3 regions of the Candidatus Thalassolituus haligoni genome follow, and region 3 is predicted to be linked to each of the others. Evidence: predicted binding sites of a transcription regulator. Region 3 holds the regulator's gene; each other region holds the start of a gene.
The links. The regulator FNR, encoded in region 3, switches genes on or off when oxygen is low (the NO sensors DNR and NnrR bind a similar motif). The targets are predictions, from matches to a motif close to TTGATNTANATCAA.
Positions count from the first base shown of each region.

Region 1: SOJ49_RS08695 (cytochrome-c peroxidase) is a predicted target of FNR. The motif match lies at 3,627-3,640, and genes of this name have one in related genera.
Region 2: clpB (ATP-dependent chaperone ClpB) is a predicted target of FNR. The motif match lies at 1,983-1,996, and genes of this name have one in related genera.

Region 1 is NZ_CP139482.1:1,937,941-1,943,908, reverse strand. Features, by position in the region: gene SOJ49_RS08710 (RidA family protein) at 1-184, shown strand, start outside; gene SOJ49_RS08705 (DedA family protein) at 226-789, opposite strand; gene purB (adenylosuccinate lyase) at 1,054-2,418, shown strand; gene SOJ49_RS08695 (cytochrome-c peroxidase) at 2,536-3,531, opposite strand; gene SOJ49_RS08690 (cupin domain-containing protein) at 3,778-4,935, shown strand; gene SOJ49_RS08685 (GNAT family N-acetyltransferase) at 5,005-5,949, shown strand.
Region 2 is NZ_CP139482.1:2,783,146-2,789,113, reverse strand. Features, by position in the region: gene SOJ49_RS12420 (LysR family transcriptional regulator) at 1-768, opposite strand, end outside; gene SOJ49_RS12415 (DMT family transporter) at 956-1,858, opposite strand; gene clpB (ATP-dependent chaperone ClpB) at 2,154-4,757, shown strand; gene SOJ49_RS12405 (protease complex subunit PrcB family protein) at 4,937-5,371, shown strand; gene ruvC (crossover junction endodeoxyribonuclease RuvC) at 5,380-5,910, shown strand.
Region 3 is NZ_CP139482.1:1,613,867-1,619,834, forward strand. Features, by position in the region: gene SOJ49_RS07325 (PGPGW domain-containing protein) at 1-206, opposite strand, end outside; gene greB (transcription elongation factor GreB) at 382-960, shown strand; gene SOJ49_RS07335 (hypothetical protein) at 994-1,485, shown strand; gene ttcA (tRNA 2-thiocytidine(32) synthetase TtcA) at 1,559-2,410, opposite strand; gene fnr (fumarate/nitrate reduction transcriptional regulator Fnr) at 2,669-3,439, opposite strand; gene SOJ49_RS07350 (sulfite exporter TauE/SafE family protein) at 3,560-4,216, opposite strand; gene ccoS (cbb3-type cytochrome oxidase assembly protein CcoS) at 4,213-4,449, opposite strand; gene SOJ49_RS07360 (heavy metal translocating P-type ATPase) at 4,496-5,968, opposite strand, start outside.

The DNA.
Region 1 (5,968 bases), 320 kb from region 3:
CAGTGGCCGTGACAGGCTGTTATCGGTCACTATTTATGTACGCGATATGAAAGACTTCGCGGCCATGAACGAAGTGTACGATGGCTGGATCGCCACCGTCGAAAAGCCCGCTCGCGCCTGTGTTGAAGCCCGTATGGCACGGCCGGAAATTTTGGTGGAATTCAGTGTCATTGCCGCACAGTAGCGGCATTTAATAACAGTATTCAGTCACAGTGCGGCGAGCGCTCAGGCCGTACTGGCGATATTTTGCCGCAGTTTGCGCTGACCGATAACAAAGATGACCACCGCAATCGGCAGCAGCCACCAGAGCCATTCGTGCATCTGTTCGGCGTACTGACTGCCAAGCCAATACGCCACACCAAACAGCCCCGCCGCCCAGGCAATGATGGAACTGACATTGGCCACCGTAAAGGTTAAGCCGGGCACTCTTGCCAGACCGCAGGCAATATAACCGAAGGTTCGTAAACCCGGCATACAACGAATCAGCACCAACTGGTGCCAGGGCGCTTGTTGTAACGGCGTTACCTGACGCTGAATCATATCGTGCTGAAACTTGCGCGCCAGCCACGGCCAGATCAGGGCGCCGCGTCCCATCAAATACAAGGCCGAATCACCAATAAACATACCGCAACAGGTCGCCACGAATGCGACCTCTGGTTGCATCCGGCCACTGGCTGCCAGCATTGCCGCACCGATAATGGCCAGATCTTCCAGCATAAAGGTGGAGACAATCACCACTAGCACCAGCCAGGCGGGGTTATGCGATACAGCAAGCATGGAATCGAGCATAGGGGAAAATACCTTGGGAACCATCTATTCGCCGGAAAACTGAACGACCCACCATCCGACAGCCGTTGGCGGCGGCATTCTAACACCATGGACAACGACATTTGGGGGTCGTGCGTAAAAACTTCCGTCAACAGCTGAGAAAAAACGGTTTTTCCGGTAGACTTTCGCGCCTTTTTTAACAACAAGGTAACGATCGGCCATGGCCAGCCAATGCCCTGTCGTTCGCCTTACCTTCAGCAATCTGAACTCCAGCGGGAAATGTCTATGGAACTGTCTGCACTTACAGCAATTTCACCAATCGATGGCCGATACGGCAGCAAGACATCGGCACTGCGGCCGATATTCTCTGAATTTGGTCTGATCCGCGCACGGGTCGAGGTAGAAATTCGCTGGTTGCAGCGCCTGGCAGCTCACCCAGCCATCACTGAAGTACCCGCTTTCAGCGCCACCGCCAACGCCCTGCTCGACCACATTGTTGCTGACTTCAGCGAAGAGCACGCCCTGCGAATCAAAAAGATCGAAGCAACAACCAATCATGACGTCAAGGCAGTTGAGTACTTCCTCAAGGAACAGATTGCCGATAACGCCGAGCTGAATGCTGTCACCGAATTTGTGCACTTCGCCTGTACCTCCGAAGACATCAACAACCTGTCGCATGCGCTGATGCTGAAAGCGGGTCGTGAACTGATCAGTACCGACATGCAAGCCATTGCCAACGCCATCCGCGCCCTGGCCCATGAACATGCCGCTCTGCCGATGCTGTCCCGCACCCACGGTCAAACCGCCTCCCCAACCACCCTGGGCAAGGAAATGGCCAACGTGGTCGCTCGTATGGAGCGCCAGATCGCCCAATTGGGCCAGATCCCGCTGCTGGGTAAAATCAACGGTGCCGTTGGTAACTACAACGCCCACATCAGTGCCTATCCGGATGTAGACTGGCAAGCCAACGCTGATACCTTCGTCACCTCTCTGGGGCTGACCTTCAACCCCTACACCACCCAGATCGAGCCACACGATTACATCGCCGAACTGTTCGATACTATCGCCCGCTTCAATACCATCCTGATCGACTTCGATCGCGATATCTGGAGCTATATTTCATTGGGCTACTTCAAGCAGCGCACGATTGAAGGCGAAGTCGGCTCTTCGACCATGCCACACAAGGTTAATCCGATCGACTTCGAAAATTCCGAAGGTAACCTGGGCATCGCCAACGCCATCTTCGGCCATCTGGCTGCCAAACTGCCGATTTCCCGCTGGCAGCGCGATCTGACCGATTCCACCGTATTACGTAATATGGGTGTTGGCATGGGCTACAGCCTGATTGCCTACGCCGCCAGTATGAAAGGCATCAGCAAACTGGAAGTCAACGCAACTCGTATCGCTGCCGACCTGGACAACGCCTGGGAAGTTCTGGCAGAACCGATCCAGACCGTGATGCGTCGTTACGGCATTGAACAGCCGTACGAAAAACTGAAAGCATTTACCCGTGGCAAGGCGATTACCCAGGATGCCATGGGTGACTTTATCGCCAGCCTGGAGCTGCCAGACAGCGTCAAGGCCGAACTTAATGCCATGACCCCGGCCAGCTATATTGGCAATGCCGAGGCGCAAGCCAGAGCCGTTTGATCCCTGGCTCATAAAACCATTACTGTTGAGTTTTGGTGACCAGTTCCTGACACATTAAGCAACCGTCAGGAACTGGCAAACACGGCAACAACCAGCTCTTTTTCCCTTTACCGTTAGTTAGTCAAATGGCTTGGGCTGTGGCGTCCTCTCCGTTGACGGCGGCAGTATTGGCAGCATAAAAGACGGCTGCTCACCGGTCAGCGTTTTCAGGAATGCAACCACCCTGGCATTTTCTTCCGCACTGAATTTACGTCCCAATTGCAGACGCCCCATCAGATCCACGGCTTCGGTCAGCGTTTCTGCTTCGCCATCATGAAAGTACGGGTACGTCAGCTCGACATTACGCAAGGTCGGGACTTTAAACTTGAAGCGATCCGCGTCTTTGCCTGTCACGCCTGCCAATCCCTTGGCTGGATTTTTGGTGTCGTACGCAGCGACCAGACCCATTTTCTGGAAAGAATTCCCCCCCACCGCCGGGCCATTATGGCAGGCAACACAACCGGAATTTTTAAACAGCGCATAACCGGCTTTTTCATCGACGCTGATCGCACCGGTATCGCCCAACAGCCATTGGTCAAAACGGGAATTGGGCGTCACCAGTGTTTTTTCAAACGCGGCGATGGCATCAGTTACCTGATCAATGGTGAGTGTATCGGTGCCAAAAACCCGTTTGAATTCGGCCACGTACGGCGGAATCGACTTCAGTACATCCACGGCCAGCGTATGGGTAAACGCCATTTCTCCCGGATTGGCGATTGGCCCTCCGGCTTGGGCTTTCAGGTCAGCCGCACGGCCATCCCAGAATTGCGCAATATTCATACTGGAGTTCAGCACAGTGGGGGAATTAATCGGCCCCTGTTGCCAGTTGTGTCCGATGGATGTTTTCAGGTTATCGGTGCCGCCCATGCTCAGGTTGTGGCAGGAGTTGCAGGAAATAAACCCGGACTTGGACAGCCGGGGATCGAAGTACAGCTTTTTACCCAATTCCACTTCCGCCAGGTTAACATTTGCTACTGGCTCAATGGGTTGAATCGGCTCCGCCGCCACCGCACTCTGAACAGCTCCGATACAACCTAACAGTGCCAACGATGTCAGCCATATTTGTCGTTTCATATCTCTCCCTCTCTGATCGTATTGCATCAAATATTCTCCATGCCTGCATAGTTATGGCTGGCTGATTTATTAGCAATAACCTTATCAATAGAAACTTGAGCCGGATCAAAGTGGCGCGGCAGTATCCTCTGCCCCCTTGCATCTGCCCGGCAAAGCCCAAACAATACGCGCCTTTAAAATCAGCCATTTTGCATCAACGAGGCTTCTCAAAGCCTTTGCGTTGTGCACCCGTCAGGAACCCTCTGTATGCATATCCTTGGTGATCTCTCTGTTGAAGCATTCCTGCGCGATTACTGGCAAAAAAAGCCGCTGGTGATTCGCCAAGCCTGGCCGAATTTTCAACCCTTGCTGGCAGCCGATGAACTGGCTGGCCTGTCGCTGGAAAGCGAAATTGAGTCACGCCTGGTGATGGAGCACGGCACCGCTGGCCCATGGGAAATTCGCAAAGGGCCTTTTGATGAGTCCGCGTTTGCCGACCTGCCTGAAAGCCACTGGACACTGCTGGTACAAGCTGTTGATCACTGGATTCCGGAAGCTGCCGACCTGTTGGAACATTTCCGTTTTTTGCCCGGCTGGCGCGTCGATGACCTGATGATCAGTTACGCCGTCGATGGAGGCAGCGTTGGCCCGCATTACGATCAGTACGATGTATTTTTATTGCAGGCTGAAGGTCAGCGGGAATGGCGCATCGGCCAGATGTGTCATGAAGACTCCGCTATTCTCAAAGGGCCGATGATCCGGGTATTGGCGGCTTTTGAAGAAACCGAACGCTGGGTACTGAACCCAGGCGATATGCTGTACCTGCCGCCACAACTGGCCCATTACGGCATCGCCCAAGGGGAATGCCAGACCTATTCGATCGGTTTTCGTGCCCCCAGTGTTGCCGAACTGGCGCAATCCGCACTGGATCAGGTTTTAAGCACCAGCAGCGAAGACCAGCGTTATACCGATGCCGACTACAGCACTCATGAAGGCAGCAGCGGCGAAATATCTTCCGCCGCCAAAGCCCGACTGGCCAAACTGTTACAAGCGGTCTTGATGCAACCCGACAACCTCGGCGATATGCTCGGCAAGTTGATGACCGAAGCCAAGTATCCGGAGCACCAGTCCGAACGGTTGGATGACGACGATTGGGAACTCTGGCGCAGCCAGCACCAGCAACTGCCGGATTTACGCAAGAGTGAACATGGTCGTTTCGCTTTCCAGCAAACGGCAGCGGGGCTGGTTTTTTATGCCCAGGGGCAAGCGTCCACTCTCGATATTGAGGATCTGGAACTGGCACAATTACTCAGTAGTCGTCATCAGTACCCACGTGACGCGCTGGCCAACGTGCCTTGCTCGCAACAGGGTTACGAGCTGCTGCGCCGCCTTTGGTTACAGCAACTGATTTATCAGGTCGAATAACCTCATATTCAAGACAGGCTTAGCCCAATACACTGATACTGGATACACGCAACACCCCTGGAGGCACAGATGACTATTCGTATCGTTCGCACTCGCTGGACGGATCACCAGCACGGAATTCGGAGTGTCCGCGACCGCGTCTATATTCAGGAACAACAAATCCCCGCCAGCGAAGAATGGGATGACGCAGCGGATCATGCCGCCCACTACGTCATCGCCCTGGAAGGAGACACCGTGATTGGCTGCATCCGGCTGTTCAATAACGGTCACTTCGGACGCTTGGCAGTGTTGCCAGAATATCGGGCCAGCGGAATTGGTAGCCAGCTGGTCGGAGCCATCAAGACGTTGGCGGAAGAGCTGGGCATGCCCGCCCTGCTCGCCAGCGCCCAGTGCTCGGCGATGAATTTTTACTGGCAGCTCGGCTTTTATAATGACAGCAACTTTTATCTTGATGCCGATATTCCACACCTGGATATTGCCTTGCCACTCAGTGCTGCCGATTTGCCTGCGCGCTACGGCAATGCCTACCGTGCCGGCCAGGACAGCCAGCTGCATACGCTCACCACACCTTGTGAGCGGCTGGGATTTTTGCTGACCCAGTTGTGTCAACAGCCCGCGACCGTGGAGCTGGCTCTGTATGATCCGGAAAACCCGGACTGGCACCACCACTTGTTGATTTCGGCGCTGGTGAAATATCTGCGCCAGGGGCGACAACGCTTTGTGCGCCTGATTATTCGTCACGACAATCATATTGCCGACTTGCCGCTGTTCACCATGGCCCGACGTCTGGACAGCCGGGTGGCCGTAGTGATCAACAGCGAGGTCGCTATGACTCAGGGAGTATTGGGGAGGGATTGTTGGTTAGCAGAAGGAAAATCACGACCCGGTCTGGATAACGGTCACTTTATCGCCAATACCGCAGATGCTCGCAGTACCAGAACGGTGCAACAAGCCCTGACGGAGTGTTTTAACAGCGGCGCTCCCAGTAAGGAATTACGTCTGCGGTATTTGTAAGAAGCAAAGGGTACAACGA
Region 2 (5,968 bases), 1.2 Mb from region 3:
GAGTTCACCATTCTGCAAGTGATGGTCGGCAATATACGTGGGTATTGCGGTAATCCCCATACCCGCCAGGCAGGCTTCGTACACCATATCGATATCGTTGACCGACAGCTTGCGTTCGACGCTGGACAAGGTGAAGCCATGATCCTTTTCGAACTGGCGCAACCAGTTGATTCGAGCAAATTCGGCATTGGTGACCATCAGGATACGGTGACGGTTGAGATCTTCCAGCGAGGTGGGTGTGCCCCAGACCTTGAGGTACTTTGGGGAAGCACAAACCACGATGTTCTGGCGTGCAACTGGCTTGGCGATCAGGCGGGAATCTTCCAGTGTGCCGATACGCAAGGCAAAGTCGTAGCCTTCTTTAACGATATCCAGCGGTCGGTCGGAGATATGCAGATCGAAACTGATATCCGGGTATTTTTCTGAAAAATCATTAAACATCCGGGCAAGTTCGCGGCGGCCAAAATTGGACATTGCGGTGATTCGCAAACGTCCGCGTGGCGTCACATCAAAATCGGTGACCAGTTTTTCGGCTTCAGAGATGGACTCCAGAATGTTCTCACAATGCTGATAGAACATCTGTCCCGCTTCGGTTGGGCTAACGGAGCGGGTGGTGCGATTCAGTAGTCGCACCCCCAGTCGTTCTTCCAGGCCACTGATTTGCTTGCTGACGGCTGACGGTGTGACGCCAAGCGAGTCGGCGGCAGAGGTAAAATTGCGAGCGCGAACAACAGAAACAAATGTTTGCAGAGTGTCTATTCGGGACATGGATACGATTCTTGCCGAAAACCAGATTAGTGCCGCAGTATAGTTAATCCTGAGGAAATAATCAGCTTGCTTCCGGTGTCTTTTGTGTCGAATTGACACTCATTCGACACCTGCCAGGCAGTTTGTCAGCGAATCAGTGCATTCTGGCGGCCATTAACATCCTGTTGGCTGATTATCGCAGGGTCGTTTACAGGCCATTATCCTGCGGCGTTACGCCGTCGCTGGCATTGGGAGTGCTACGGCGACGGGGTTGCCAGAGATTGACCACCCCGGCGAGGATAATCAAGGTTGCGCCTGCTGCGGTTGTCCAGCCGGGAATTTCATCCCAGAACCACCAACCCATCAAGGCCCCATAAATAACGGCGCTGTAAACATAGACGCCGACCTTACCCGTCGGTGCTGTGCGGTAAGCCTTGGTTAATGCCAGCTGACCCGTCGTGGCGACGACGCCCATAGCTGCGAGCCATAACCAGGCATCGGTGGGAACCGGGTGCCAATTCAGCAGTGCGGCTGGCAGGGATACCAGACTGGCGATCAGGCCAAAATAGAAAACGATCCGTTGGCTGGATTCCGTCACCGACATTCGGCGGATGGTGACTTTGGCCAGCGCTGCCAGCGCGGCCCCCAACAGACCGATCAGTGCCGCAAAGGTAAAGGCACTGTCGGCACCCGGCCGCAAGATAACAGCAACGCCGGAAAATCCGATCAGCAGTGCCAGCCAGCTAAATTTGCCCGCAGGTTCTTTTAACCACCACCAGGCCAGTAACGGCATGAAAAAGGGGCTCGACAGTTTGACAAGAAAGGCTTCTGTCAGGGGCATATTGCCCAGTGCCCAGAAATAACAGTACATCGCAGCAACACCGACAAGGCCGCGCATCAGGTGCCAGTGCCAGACTTGAGTCTTCAGACTGCCAATGCCGGTATTGAGAATCAGTGGTGCCAGCACAATCAGCCCAAGCAGATTGCGGAAAAACACCACTTGCTCGGTGGAAAGGTCTTCTGACAGGTGTTTGATTAACGCGCCCATAATGGCCAGCAGGGCTTCTCCAACGAGCAAATACAGTGCTCCGATACGCAGTTCGCGACTCACGGTGGTGAAATTCCTTTAAATTACTTGAAATGACTCAATATTGGACGTGGAGTGCAGGAGTATCGTTTATTTGCACCGACCGCGATTGTTGCTATGTGGGCAGTATACGGTTCGGCGATGAATATTGCTCAGGATCAACAAAGTAACTATTAGATTTTCTTGGTTTTATCCTTTACTACTTGAAATTTATTCATTCAGTCGCCATTTAGGTGGTAGTGATTAATTAGTACAACAGTTGCGAGTGCCTGCCTGGTTGGGCTGGTGTTTGCCGGTATTTCCAGAGGAGAAACTCAGTATGCGTATGGATCGTTTAACTACCAGTTTGCAAAACGCATTGGCAGAAAGCCAAAGCCTGGCGCTGGGCCAGGATCACAATCAGATAGACACTGTCCATTTGTTACTGGCATTGCTACAGCAGGCCAATAGTTCAATCAAGGATGTCATTCGTCGTGTCGGCAGTAATGTGCCACAGTTGGAGCAGGCTTTACAAAGGGTGTTGTTGGATCAGCCACGGGTAAGCAACCCTGACGGGCAAATCCAGATTTCACCGGAGCTGGGGCGGTTGTTGAACCTCACTGAAAAAGCCGCTCAGAAGCAGGGTGATCAATACGTCTCCAGCGAAATTTTCTTGCTGGTGGCGTTGGAAGACAAGGGTGCTGCTGGTAATGCGCTGAAGGCGGCGGGTCTCGATAAGGACAAGGTCAGCAAAGCGATTGAAGATATGCGAGGTGGTGAGTCCGTGCGTGACGCCAATGCCGAGGACAGCCGTCAAGGGCTGGAAAAATACTGTATCGACCTGACCGAACGGGCAGAAGCGGGCAAGCTGGATCCGGTGATTGGTCGTGATGACGAAATTCGCCGCACTATTCAGGTATTGCAGCGCCGAACCAAAAACAATCCGGTATTAATTGGTGCTCCTGGCGTCGGTAAAACCGCCGTGGTGGAAGGTCTGGCGCAGCGTATTGTGAATGGTGAAGTACCGGATACTCTCAAGAACAAGCGCATTTTGTCGTTGGATATGGGCGCGCTGGTGGCGGGTGCCAAGTATCGGGGTGAGTTTGAGGAACGGTTGAAAGGCGTATTGAAAGATGTTGCCAAGGAAGAAGGCCGCATCGTACTCTTTATCGATGAGTTACATACCATGGTGGGGGCTGGCAAGGGCGAAGGCTCAATGGATGCTGGCAATATGCTCAAGCCAGCGCTGGCTCGTGGTGAGCTGCATTGTGTGGGAGCGACCACGCTGGATGAATATCGGGAATTTATCGAAAAGGACGCTGCCCTGGAGCGCCGCTTCCAGAAGATTCTGGTGGATGAGCCTTCCGTTGAAGATACCATCGCGATTTTACGTGGTCTCAAAGAACGCTACGAGGTTCATCACGGCGTACAAATTACCGACAGTGCCATTATCGCTGCGGCAAAACTATCGACCCGTTACATTGCCGATCGGCAATTACCCGACAAGGCGATTGACCTGATTGATGAGGCCGCATCGGTGATTCGAATGGAAATCGATTCCAAGCCCCAGGAAATGGACAAACTGGAACGTCGCCTGATTCAGCTCAAGATTGAACGCGAGGCTCTGCGTAAAGAAAAGGACGAAGCGGCGAAAAAACGCTTGAGCGACCTGAATGAAGAAATCAATAAATCCGGTCGTGCCTATGTCGAGCTGGAAGATGTCTGGAAACAGGAAAAATCCTTGCTGGAAGGGGCATCAAAATCCAAGGAGTTACTGGAGCAGGCACGGATTGAGCTGGATGCTGCTCGTCGTAGCGGTGATTTACAACGTATGTCGGAGCTGCAATATGGCCGTATTCCAGAGTTGGAAAAACAGCTAGCCAGTGCCAACGAAGCCGAAGCTAATGGCTCACAAGAGTTTACCCTGCTGCGCAATAAAGTGACGGAAGACGAAATCGCCGAAGTGGTTTCGCGCTGGACTGGTGTTCCGGTGAACCGGATGCTGGAAGGGGAGCGGGAAAAACTGCTGCGTATGGAAGACGTCCTGCACGAATCGGTCGTCGGTCAGGATCAGGCTATCAAGGCGGTTGCCAATGCCGTACGTCGTTCCCGTGCCGGTCTGTCTGATCCGAATCGCCCCAATGGCTCTTTCCTGTTTCTTGGCCCTACCGGGGTGGGCAAGACCGAGTTGTGCAAGGCACTGGCAACCTTTCTGTTTGATAGCAAGGACGCCATGGTGCGCATCGATATGTCGGAATATATGGAGAAGCACTCCGTCTCCCGCCTGATCGGTGCACCTCCTGGCTATGTGGGTTATGAAGAAGGTGGTCATCTAACCGAAGCGGTGCGGCGCAAGCCCTACTCGGTAATCTTGCTCGACGAAGTCGAGAAGGCGCATCCGGATGTCTTTAATATCTTGTTGCAAGTACTGGATGATGGCCAGCTGACCGATGGTCATGGGCGCCGGGTTAATTTCAAGAATACTGTGTTGGTGATGACCTCGAACCTGGGGTCTGATGTGATTCAGACCCTGTTCGCCGACCAACCTTATGAAGGCATGCGGGATGCGGTCATGGAAATCGTTGGTAACCACTTCCGGCCGGAATTTATCAACCGTATTGACGAGGCGGTGGTGTTCCATCCACTCATGAAAGATCAGATCCGTGGCATTGCCGATATTCAGCTGCAACTGTTGCGTGATCGCTTGAGCGAGCGTGATCTGGCGCTGGAGCTCAGTGATACCGCCATCACCAAACTGGTAGACATTGGCTATGATCCGGTATTTGGTGCCCGTCCGCTGAAGCGTGCGATTCAGCGCTGGATTGAAAACCCGTTGGCGCAAGATATCCTCTCGGGCAAATTTATGCCCGGTGACACCATTGTGGCGGATGTGATTAACCAGGACGATGGAGAGTCGACCTTGGTATTCAGTGCACGGCAGTAAATGGTAACAATGGCGTAAGCTATTTGAGCGTCAATCCGACTGGCGGCCTGAAGGGGCCGCTTTTTTTATGGGAGCTGGTTCCGCATGTTATCTTTTGTGTCTGTATGATAATCATCGGGATGTTGTCGTGGCGTATTAACGTTGCGTTACCGGTCACAAGGGATCTGGAGGGAATTGTTATGAATCCGCGCATGGAAAATCAATGGCTGGCGAATTCTTGTCGGCTACTGGCTATCGTTGCCACGTTGCTATTGGGTGCCTGTGCATCAGTCGCCGGTTCTGTTGTTGATCTTGGCAATCGTGCCGAGCATAACCTTCATTGCGGGACGTTGGCCGGAGTCACACTGAAGGATGATGGCAGTCAGGTGGTGATTGCTCTGGGTCAGCGTCCAACGCCAGGTTACCAGGTGATGCTTGATCAAAGTGAAATGCTGGATGGTGTGGCACTGATTCGCTTTCATGAACAACAACCACAGCAAGGCATGGCGGTGGCGCAGGTCATGACGTCTCCCTGTATGGTATTGACGTTGCCGGAGGAGTGGCAATCGATGCGGATCAGTAGCAGCGACTCTGGTGGTGTCTGGCAATTTTACAATCCGGCTAACCCCCGTTAGGAGCTGGTTTGGCAATTATATTGGGTATAGACCCTGGTTCCCGCGTGACCGGTTTTGGTGTGATTAACGCGATTGGCCAGCGGGTGGAGTACATCACCAGTGGCTGTATTCGGTGTGGTGACGGCGAGATGCCGCAGCGGCTGCAGACCATTTTTACTTCCGTTAACGAATTGATTGAAACCTGGTCGCCACAGCAGTTTGCGATCGAGCAGGTATTTATGGGTAAAAATGCGGCTTCGGCACTGAAACTCGGTCAGGCTCGTGGTGTGGCCATGGTAGCAGCGGCGTTGCAGCAATTACCGGTGGCTGAATACGCACCACGAGCCATCAAAATGGCGGTGACCGGTACGGGAGGGGCCGAGAAAGAACAGGTCCAGCACATGGTTCAGACATTATTAAAACTTCCTGGGCGTCCTCAGGCCGATGCCGCCGATGCGTTGGCCATCGCACTTTGTCATGCGTTTACCGCCGCCAGTCTGGTCGCCCAGGCCGGTGCACGCGGCAGCCGCAGAGGGCGTCCTCTCAACTTTCCGGGTTGACCCCGCCGGAGCTTTGGCAGGACTGTTGAGCAGTGCTTGGCTTTGCTGGTAGTCTAGG
Region 3 (5,968 bases):
TGGCCGGAAAATTCCTGATAACGGTGCCGTTGCCGTCGTAGCCATTCCCGCACTCGTGGAACTGTGCTGACCAGCAGCGACAGACCGATAAATATCATGATGAGGCCAAAGGGAATAGGTAGTGGCGTGACAATAACACCAGCGATAACGAGAAGGATTCCAAGCATGATTTTGGCGCTGCGTTTAACCATAGAGAAGTCAGCCATCGGTAGTCGTAACCTGCTAAAGTGTCATGTCGATGTTGCTCCATCATGACGGCCGCAATAAATCTGTTTGTGTGCCTGGCTGTCATGTAATCGTGATCATTTTGTGAGTACTCGGTGGCTGCTTGCAGTCACTCAATGTTCGTTTGAACCACTTTGATGCAGCCAATAGTTTCGTATGAAAGCACCTTCCAAACCCCCGTCTTCAACCCCTTTGGACAAACAACCTCTGCCGCAACGCAGTTTGCTTTCTACTCCAGAGGGAGAGCAGGCATTACGGGCAGAATACGAGTATTTGTGGCGTATTGAACGCCCGAAAGTGACTCAGGAAGTCTCCGATGCTGCCAAACTGGGCGATCGCTCAGAAAATGCCGAATATATTTACGGTAAGCGGCGCTTGCGCCAAATCGACAGTCGGGTACGTTTTTTATTGAAACGCCTCGAAGCTTTGACCGTGATTGATCGCCCGCCCGCAGATCTCAACCGGGTGTATTTTGGCGCTTGGGTTGAACTGGAGGATGATGACGAAGCGATTCATCGTTATCGCCTGGTTGGAGAAGATGAAATCGATCTCAAACATGGCTATATCAGTATGGATGCGCCGCTGGCCCGTGGTTTGGCTGGCAAGTACGTGGATGATGAAGTGATTGTGCGTTTGCCAAAGGGAGAACAGACCTATGCCATTCTCTCTGTGACTTATTCACGACCGGCGTGGGACAACAAGCCCGGCGAGGTCACTCATCGCTGGCTGACCTGATTTAGCTGCTAGTCTGATGATCAGGGAGGATTTATGAACAGATCAGGCAGTGTACAAAGATCCGTGTCAGCGATAGTGGCCTGCTGGTGCTGGAGTGTCGCAATAGCGGTTGTCGCGGAAACACCCTTTGGCCCTGGCGATTTTGCCGGGATCTACCGGCTACCGGTGATGATTGATACCGTGGTCAGTGTTTGTCCGTGGAAATCGGCGTCTGGCAGTGGCTATGTCCGGGTGATCCGTACACGTGGCCCAACCGGTCACGGCCTGTATTTACAGTGGATACGATTTGGTGTGGCAGGTAGTGAGGCTGAGGTGATTTCGACCCGGAGCATTGAGGAATTGGCAACGGAGTTTGACGTTGCTGTGGAGATGCCAGTGGCACAGCTCGAAAAAGACCATTGTCTGTTGCAAAGCCAGGCAGAGGATAGTGTCAACGGACGACGTTACCGACTTGATATTCGTGTTGGTGCGCCCGGAGATTACCAATTCGCAGTTACCCGGCATCTGAGTGGTGGTTTACCCTAGCAGGCTGTTTTTCACCCATTCAAGTCGTGGCCGCACTCTCAGACGGGTGATTGGTGTATGTGCATGGCAGACGCTATTCGATCGTTACAATATCCAGCCGCGTGGCCAGGTGTGACTGGTCTTGCTGCTTTTGCAGGTTAACAAAGTCGAACAGGTTAAGATCCCCCAGCTGTGAGGGGGCTATGTTACAGATGGCTGCGAAGATGTTGTCACTGCGGCCTGGTTGGATTTTTTCCCACTCATGCAGCATGTTTTTGACGTTTTGACGTTGCATGTTTTCCTGCGACCCACAGAGGTTGCAGGGAATGATCGGAAATTCCCGCGCTGCTGCAAACGCCTCGATATCCTTTTCCTTGCAGTAGGCCAGCGGACGGATCAGTACATGCTTCTTGTCGTCGCTGAGTAATTTGGGTGGCATGGCTTTGAGCTTGCCGCCATAAAACATATTCAGGAACAGGGTTTCGATAATATCGTCGCGGTGATGTCCGAGGGCAATTTTGTTGGCACCAATGTGTTCGGCAAAGCCGTACAGGGTACCGCGCCGCAAGCGTGAGCACAGACCGCAAGTAGTTTTGCCTTCCGGAATAATGTCCATGACGACGCTGTAGGTGTCTTTTTCGACAATATGGAAGGGCACATCCAGCTTGCTCAGGTATTCCGGCAGAACATGCTCAGGAAAGCCCGGCTGTTTCTGATCCATATTGACTGCGATCAGTTCAAAGTTAACCGGGGCGCTTTTCTTCAAGCTCATCAATATGTCGAGCATGGTGTAGGAGTCTTTGCCTCCAGACAGACACACCATGATTTTGTCACCTTCCTCAATCATGCAATAGTCTTCGATGGCCTTGCCGACATGACGGCGCAAACGTTTTTGCAGTTTGTTGAATTCGAGTCGTTCTTTGCGATCGATGACGTCGGCAGTCATGCTGGGAAAACTCCTGGATGTTCTGGGATGGAACACGGGCTAAAAATCAGGCGGCGAATTCTAGCGAATAGATTGGCTGTCGTCAGCAAGAGTTGCTGTGCTGGATGTTCGATTCAGCCAAGCTATGACTGACAGGGAAGGTTGTCAAATCTGTTAACCGTGAGTCAGCGTGCACGTGGGATACTGCGGAGCAGTAGCAGCCACATATGTCCGGTGTTTTGCCGAACGGTTGCGGGCTGCCTGCTGCTACTGATCGGTTTATTCTGTGGTGGCCTTGTCGTCGCATTCGAGGTGAGCACTCAGGCCTGCCATCTCATAAAGACTGTTCATGTCCAACACAATGATTTCCTTGCCTTGGGTTTCGATCAGCGCATTTTTCTGAAAGCGGGTAAATACCCGACTAATGGTTTCAACCGCGAGACCAAGATAATTGCTGATGTCGACCCTGGACATGGGCAGCCGGAAGTGAGTCGCGCTGAAGCCTCGGCGGGCATAGCGGTTGGAAATATCCAGTAAAAAGGAGGCCACACGTTCTTCGGCGTTCTTTTTGCTTAATAGCAGCATCATGTTCTGGTCGTGGCGAATTTCATTACCCATGGTGCGCATCAGCTGTTTACGCAGATCGGGTAATTCGTCGGTGAGGTTTTCCAGCTGGTGCACCGGAATTTCACACACGGTGGTTGTTTCCAGTGCCTTGGCGGTGAGTGGGTAATCTCCGGCATCGTAACCGGCTAACCCAATCAGTTCGCTGGCGAGGTGAAAGCCGGTGATCTGCTCTTCGCCGTTGCTGGCCAGGGTATAGGTTTTCAGGGCACCAGTACGTACTGCAAATACCGACTGGAATTCATCCCCTTGCTGGAATAACAGCTGGCCTTTCTGGATGGGTCGGCCACGGCGAATAATATCGTCAAGCCGCTCCATATCACTGTCGCTGAGCGATAGTGGCAGACACAGAGCATTCAGGGAGCAAGTCTGGCAGTGGGGCTGATTGCCGCGCAAGGGAGGATGTGCAACTTGGTTTGTTTTCATTGAGCTCACCGTGTCTGGTTTTCCGTGACAAACGGAACAACTGTTTTCCATTAGTTTTCGTATGGTCTTAGCTCACAGGGTGACTGTCAAGACATTGGTCAAGGTATTACAGTTGGCTGACTATAGCCAGATGGCCGCTGCGGTCCACAATCCATAACTGATGAGCAAGAGTCCGGCGATGCGACGGCTGACGTTGTGATTGAGTAATCGATTGAGGCTGCTGGCGGCGAGGCCGCTGGCAAACAGGGCAGGCAGTGTGCCCAGTCCGAAACAGGCCATGGCCAGTGCACCCTTGAGAGGATCGCCATTAGCGGCGACCCAGCTTAATGTACTGTAGACCAGGCCACAGGGAAGCCATCCCCACAGCAATCCGAGACGAAAGCGGCTGCTGACTGATTGTTGTGCCAGTAATGGTTTGGTGGCGGGCTGTAGCAGACGCCACAGGTGCTGACCGAGCTGTTCAATCCGGGTCAGCCAGCTTGCCCAGCGCGCGATGTAGAGTCCCATCAGCATTAGCATCACGGCAGCCAGTGTGCGTAATACCAGCGTCAGCAGGTCATTCAGTTGCTGCAGCCATAAGCCAAGTACAGAGACTATCAGCCCAGCCACTACGTAGCTGGTGATTCGTCCGCCATTAAAAGCCAAGGCGGTTAATAGCGGTTGATGCTGTGAGCGACTGCCAATGGCTGCCGCAATACCGCCACACATGACCAGGCAATGACTGGAACCAAACAAGCCCAGCAGTAATGCGGTGAGCAGTGACAGTGGTTCAATCACGACAATTTGTCAGGTGATGTGGCGTCTGGTGCTGCAGGCGGTGGGTTGATTGTTGTTGACGGCGGTTTTTCGGCGCTGGCCGTCGTTTCCTCAGGGTCGTCATCAAAGAGAATCTTGTGGGCTGGCGACTCCAGATCATCAAACTGACCGCTACGTACTGCCCAGAAAAAAATCAGGGTGGCGATACTGATCAGGACGATCGAGAGTGGAACAAGTATGTAGATAATATCCATGTTATGTCCGTCATGCTGGGCGAATGGGTGCCGTTATAACCCGGCATTATGTCTGTGGGTGGCTATCGGCAGCATCCGGTTTGGATATCCGGGACAGCCTCAAGGCGTTACTGACCACCAACAGGGAACTGAACGACATGCCGATGGCTGCCGCCCAGGGGGGAATGTAACCTGCGGCCGCTACTGGCAGGGCAAGCAGGTTGTAAAACAGTGCCCAGCCAATATTCTGGTATATCACTTTCCGGGTGCGGCTGGCGGTGTCCAGAGCCTGCAGCAGGCTGTCCAGGCGTCCGCTGGTCACCAGCGCATCAGCACTGGTTTTGGCCAGGTCGCTGGCATCGCTGACGGCAATCGCAATATCAGCACCAGCGAGTACCGGCACATCGTTAATGCCATCTCCGACCATCAAAACGCGTTCTCCCTGCTGTTGCCACAGGCGCACCTGTTGCAACTTTTGCTCGGGAGACAAACCGATCCATACGTCGTTGATACCCAGTTGTGCTGCCAGCAGTTGGCCAGAAGCACCGGGGTCGCCGGTGAGCAGCGCCGTTTTTATCTGGCGTTGGTGCAAGCCTCTGACCAGGCTGGTCGCGGATTTTCTGACGCTGTCGCCCAGTCGAATCCAGGCAACGGCTTGCTCATTGACGCTGAGCAACAGCCATTGTCCCTCCTGCTGATTCAGATGACTGGTATCGGGTTTGGCCGTGGCTGGCACAGCAAAATCGGGCCGACCCAATCGAACGGGCAGGGACTGTTCTGCCGTTGGATGCCAGAAACCACAGATACCGGCACCGGTCTGTTGCTGGACATCGCTCACTGTGGCGGGACGAATACGGCGAAAGGCGCGTGCAATCGGGTGGCTGCTGGACTTTTCCAGACCGGCAGCAACGGCGAGGATGCTTTCTCTATCCAGGTCACCTGCCAATACCACGTCTTCAATGGTGAGTTTGCCCTGGGTGAGAGTGCCGGTCTTGTCGAAGACAACCCGATCTATGGTTGGCAGAGATTCCAGTACATGGCCCTTGCTGATCAGCAAACCGGCTTCCCGCAGGGCGCCGGTCGCAGCGGTCAGGGCAGTAGGTGTCGCCAGCGACAGGGCGCAGGGGCAGGTGACAACCAGCACAGACAAGGCAATAAAAAACGCGTGATCATTACCTTGCCACCACCAGAACAGCAACACACCCGAAGCAATCAGCAAAACGGCGGCAACAAAGTGGCTGGCAACACGGTCGGCGATCAGGGCAATCTTGGGCTTTTCCTGCTGTGCTCTGTCCATTAGGCGCACAATGGTCGACAGTTGGGCTTCTGCACCGGTTGCGGTTACTTTCATGGTGATCGGGCTTTCGATATTGATAGTGCCGCCAATCAGATGATCCTGATGGCGTTTGGTAACCGGCAGGTATTCTCCGGTCAGTGCTGCTTCGTCGACGGAACTCTGGCCATTGACAACAATGCCATCGGCCGGAATCGCCTGTCCCGGTTTGATCAGCAACAAATCCCCTGGCTTGACCTCTTCACT